2 regions of the Shewanella sp. SNU WT4 genome follow, and region 2 is predicted to be linked to the other one. Evidence: predicted binding sites of a transcription regulator. Region 2 holds the regulator's gene; the other holds the start of a gene.
What was found. Region 2 encodes FliA, which starts transcription of late flagellar genes. Its sites were predicted from a motif close to CTAAAGNTNNNNNNNNNNNNGCCGATA; they were not measured.
Positions count from the first base shown of each region.

Region 1: FJQ87_RS09735 (VC2046/SO_2500 family protein) is a predicted target of FliA. The motif match lies at 1,253-1,279, and genes of this name have one in related genera.

Region 1 is NZ_CP041151.1:2,163,180-2,165,570, forward strand. It holds gene FJQ87_RS09710 (PLP-dependent cysteine synthase family protein) at 1-541, opposite strand, end outside; tRNA gene FJQ87_RS09715 (tRNA-Tyr) at 708-792, opposite strand; tRNA gene FJQ87_RS09720 (tRNA-Tyr) at 871-955, opposite strand; tRNA gene FJQ87_RS09725 (tRNA-Tyr) at 985-1,069, opposite strand; tRNA gene FJQ87_RS09730 (tRNA-Tyr) at 1,102-1,186, opposite strand; gene FJQ87_RS09735 (VC2046/SO_2500 family protein) at 1,314-1,796, shown strand; gene FJQ87_RS09740 (DUF406 family protein) at 1,872-2,147, shown strand; gene FJQ87_RS09745 (bifunctional diguanylate cyclase/phosphodiesterase) at 2,372-2,391, shown strand, end outside.
Region 2 is NZ_CP041151.1:3,159,622-3,162,012, forward strand. It holds gene FJQ87_RS14195 (protein phosphatase CheZ) at 1-517, opposite strand, end outside; gene cheY (chemotaxis response regulator CheY) at 532-915, opposite strand; gene FJQ87_RS14205 (RNA polymerase sigma factor FliA) at 950-1,669, opposite strand; gene FJQ87_RS14210 (MinD/ParA family protein) at 1,662-2,391, opposite strand, start outside.

The sequences.
Region 1 (2,391 bases), 1.0 Mb from region 2:
TCGGAATAGGGTGCGGCTCCATGGTCATTTGACTAAAAATAGAATTGGCGATGTTATTGTTACCGCGCCAGTCGGTCGCACGCTCAGCATAAGTGAACTGATCCATATAATGGCCATTAAGCTTTGCAGCTAGGCGCTCCGATTCGGCATAAATCTGATTACTGTGATCCACAAAATGGCATTGGCCGCCATAGAATTCGATTTGTTGGATTTTTTTCTTAGCGGTACTTTTGGGCATAACGGCAATAAAGGGCAGGCCAAGCAATTTAGCAAAATAGGCTTCTGAGACCGCTGTGCTGCCAGAGGAGGACTCTATGACAGTCGTGCCTTGTTTTATCCAGCCATTACATAAGGCGTATAAAAACAGTGAGCGGGCGAGGCGATGCTTTAAGCTGCCGGTCGGGTGGGTACTTTCATCTTTTAAATAAATATCTATATGGGTTAAACAGGGAATGTCTAACTTAATCAGATGAGTATCTGCGCTGCGTTGGAAATCAGCTTCTATCTTAGCTATGGCTTGTTTGACCCAAGTTTGCGTCATAATCGGACTCTTGACTGAGGGATAGTCGAAGCAAAGATGATAAATAACTTTAGTGGGTAAGTATATGTAAGATAACAATGAGAACAGTGTAAGTAGTTATTGGGGGTATAAAGAAGGTAACGAAAAATGATCTTGAATGTCTTGAATGACAACTAGGAGGTTTAGATGGTGGAGGGAGAAGGATTCGAACCTTCGAAGGCTGAGCCGTCAGATTTACAGTCTGATCCCTTTGGCCACTCGGGAACCCCTCCATATCTAAATTGTTATAACTTGTTGTAGCAACACTTCTTGGCCAGAAGTGTTATTCGTTCAATGAGCAAACGAAAAAATGGTGGAGGGAGAAGGATTCGAACCTTCGAAGGCTGAGCCGTCAGATTTACAGTCTGATCCCTTTGGCCACTCGGGAACCCCTCCACGAGTAAACGCTAGATAATAAGAAAGAATGGTGGAGGGAGAAGGATTCGAACCTTCGAAGGCTGAGCCGTCAGATTTACAGTCTGATCCCTTTGGCCACTCGGGAACCCCTCCCTTTCTTATTGTCTGTTGTTTGCCGCAATTGATGGTGGAGGGAGAAGGATTCGAACCTTCGAAGGCTGAGCCGTCAGATTTACAGTCTGATCCCTTTGGCCACTCGGGAACCCCTCCTCTCAATTGCGGGCTGAATAGTATTCATAAAGTTTAGGCTTGTAAAGTGCTTACATGCAATTAATCCTTAAGTTATGACTCAACTGGTCGATTAAGTATCAACGGCTTGTTTTTGTGGTGTTTTTTTATGCTGATTGATGTCAATGTCATCAACGAGTTAGACCTAGGTAGTCGCTTAAATTTCGCCATCGCCGCGCAGAGGCGGGGGGAATTTGCGTTATTACTGAGTTTACTGTCGGCTGATATTCGCGATATGGCACAATTTGGCCTCAAGAAAGAACAAGGGGAGGCGCAATTACGGCGACAATTTGATGTTAGTGAACCGCAAGCCTTAGTTGTTGATATGACGAGAATGACAGGTTGGGATCATAGTCAAAGTTTTTTTAACGATTCAATGGCAGGATTTAGATTACGCCACAGTTTATTGCCTGAGCCGTTGTTATTTGCTGGTCATTGGCCTGGTGATTTACTCGATGTATTAAATAATTGCAGTCATACGGTTAAACAACGCAGCCTTAATCAAGAAACTGAGTCAACAAACGTACGAGAAGTGCCACATTTATGTGATCAACTGCACGCGCAGCGATTAATGATTAATTCTTCGCTATAAGTTAAGGCTTATGCTTGGAGACTCGCGCTAGCCCTCTTATAATAGCTAAGTCTAAATTTAGCATAGAGAAATGGTATGAAATCTATTCGTGAAGCTCAATTACAATCGGTCAATGATACTTGTACTGATTGCGGTAGTTATATTGATATCGGTGCAGTGATTGATGCTGATGATAATCACTTGGATATGATAGTGACTGAAGAGCGCGCAAAAGTATTAGCCGACAGCGCCAAAGCCCGTTTTGCTGATGTAGAAATTAACATGGCACCACAAGATGATGCCGTGAAATTAAGTTTAACCTTTGGCATCAGCGCTGAAAAAATGATTTTCCAGTTACAACACGGACTATAACCATAATTGTTTGGTCATCTGTAATCATAGTCGCGTGATTAACAATAATGAGTCATAGGTTGCTGCCTTGTTAGCTTCTTCGTGACTCTTTTTTATTGGTATTTTTACGTGCTGCGTATAAATAGGAAATTGCACTCGCAGAGCTATTACTCAATTAATAAATAGCTAATAGTCAATTTAATAATCATAAGTCAGACATACTGACATTTTATGTAGGGATAAGAGTGGACACTCGTCATTTTCA
Region 2 (2,391 bases):
TTAAGTCTTGGAAATCCTGAGCCATCAATACCTGATTCAATAACTCTTTTAAGCGTAAAGTATTTTCTTCCGTGTGCTGCATAAAATGTTGAACGTCATGACACAAACTTTTAAATTCGGCCAAATCAATATCTCGGCGCATCAGCCTTTCCCAAGCAGGCTTAACGCTCGCAAGACTCGTCAATAGTGTGTCGGCAACTGGTAAGGCTATTTCAACGGCATCCATAGTCTTGTTAGCTGCTTGTTCTGTCATTTGAATGACATAATTTAAGCGCTCTTTGGCATCGGGAATATCTGTATGTGCCAAAGCAGTTAAACGACTGTCGAGTTGAAAATCGGCTAGAGAATTGTGCAACTGACGGGTGAGCTTCCCCACTTCATCAAATAATTCTTTTTGCAGAGGTTGAGCTAGTTCCCGAATAAAATCATCAGCCAATTGTTGTTGACCATCACTAAGCATTGCCACAAGTTGGTGGGCCTGCTCAAGGTTGATTAGCCCGGTGGTTGCATCCTGCATAGCATATCCTTTGCTTAACCGAGACGTTCGAAGATTTTATCCAGTTTTTCTTTGAGGGTAGCGGCGGTAAAAGGCTTAACCACATAGCCATTTACCCCGGCTTGCGCCGCTGCAATAATCTGTTCTCGCTTAGCTTCTGCGGTCACCATTAATACCGGAATGGTTTTTAATTTATCATCAGCACGCATCGCCTTTAATAAATCAATACCTTGCATTCCCGGCATGTTCCAATCTGTGACCACAAAGTCAAAGTCCCCTTTTTGCAACATAGGCAGCGCGGTTGAACCGTCATCGGCTTCCTGTGTGTTATTAAATCCTAGATCACGCAACAAGTTTTTAATGATCCGTCTCATGGTCGAAAAGTCATCCACGATAAGAATTTTCATGTTCTTGTCCAAGGCTTCCTCCGGTGAGCTACTGCTCCGTCAGTATTTATAATTGTGTCCATTGTTTGAGTTTGGCTTTTAACCTAAGCATTGCCTGACTGTGGATCTGGCTAACTCGTGACTCACTCACCTCAAGTATGGCTCCTATTTCTTTTAAATTCAGTTCTTCATCGTAATAAAGCGATAAAACTAAAGCATCTTTTTCGGGTAACAACGTAATGGCATGAACTAGAGCGCTTTGAAATTGTGATTGCGCTAAAGACTCAAACGTACCGTCATCGACACTAGCATCCGGAGCGAAAAAATCAGTCGTTCCGCCTAGATCTTCTATCCCTATGATTTTTCCTGTAGAAACATCGTTAAGAATATGATGGTACTCATCTAGCGGCATAGCAAGTTTATCGGCAATTTCTATATCAGAAGGATCTCGACCTAAGGCTTGTTCTAGTGTTTCAATGGCTTGGGCAACTAGACGATTATTGCGATGCACTGAGCGTGGAACCCAGTCGCCACGGCGAATTTCATCCAACATGGCACCGCGAATGCGGATGCCGGCAAAGGTTTCAAATTTCGCGCCCTTGCTACTATCAAAATTTGACGATGCTTCCAGCAACCCCATCATTCCGGCTTGTAATAAATCATCTAATTGAACAGATGGAGGTAAACGCGCCAACAAATGGTGGGCGATGCGTTTCACTAACGGCGCATATTGTTCAACTATGCTGGTCTTATCATGGTTGCCGGAATATGCGGCTGCTTTATTCACTCGCCCTATCCTCTTGATAATTTGGTCGCTGCACTAATCGTTCAACAAAAAACTCAAGATGCCCACCAGGCTGAGTCGGCACCGGCCAACTGATGACCTTGTTTGCCAAGCCTTGATACGCAATTGCCGCAGGAGATTTAGGATAAGCTTCCACAACCAATTTCTGTTTGCGGACGGACTTACGTAGATTTTCATCGAAAGGTATGGTCGCGACTAACTCCAAGGCGACATCCAAAAATCTATCCGTGACACGACTAAGCTTAGCAAACAACTCCATTCCTTCACGTAAAGTTCTGACCATATTGGCCACAATTTTAAAGTGGAACACTCCGTGCTCACGGCTTAAAATTTTAATTAAAGCATAAGCATCCGTGATTGACGTGGGTTCATCACACACTACCACGACGACATCTTGTGCAGCGCGGGAAAAACTTAACACCATGTCAGAAATACCGGCGGCAGTATCAACCACTAGCACATCAAACTGAGTGCGCATTTCACTAAAGGCGCGAATTAGCCCGGCGTGCTGGGCAGGAGTGAGCTCCACCATGCCTTGAGTGCCAGAGGTTGCCGGCACTATGCCTATGCCTTTAGGACCGCGAACAATAATATCGTCAAGCTCGGCTTCACCGGATAACACATGGGATAAATTACGTTCAGCGCGAATACCGAGCATAACGTCGACGTTAGCTAATCCTAAGTCGGCATCAAGCACCAGCACC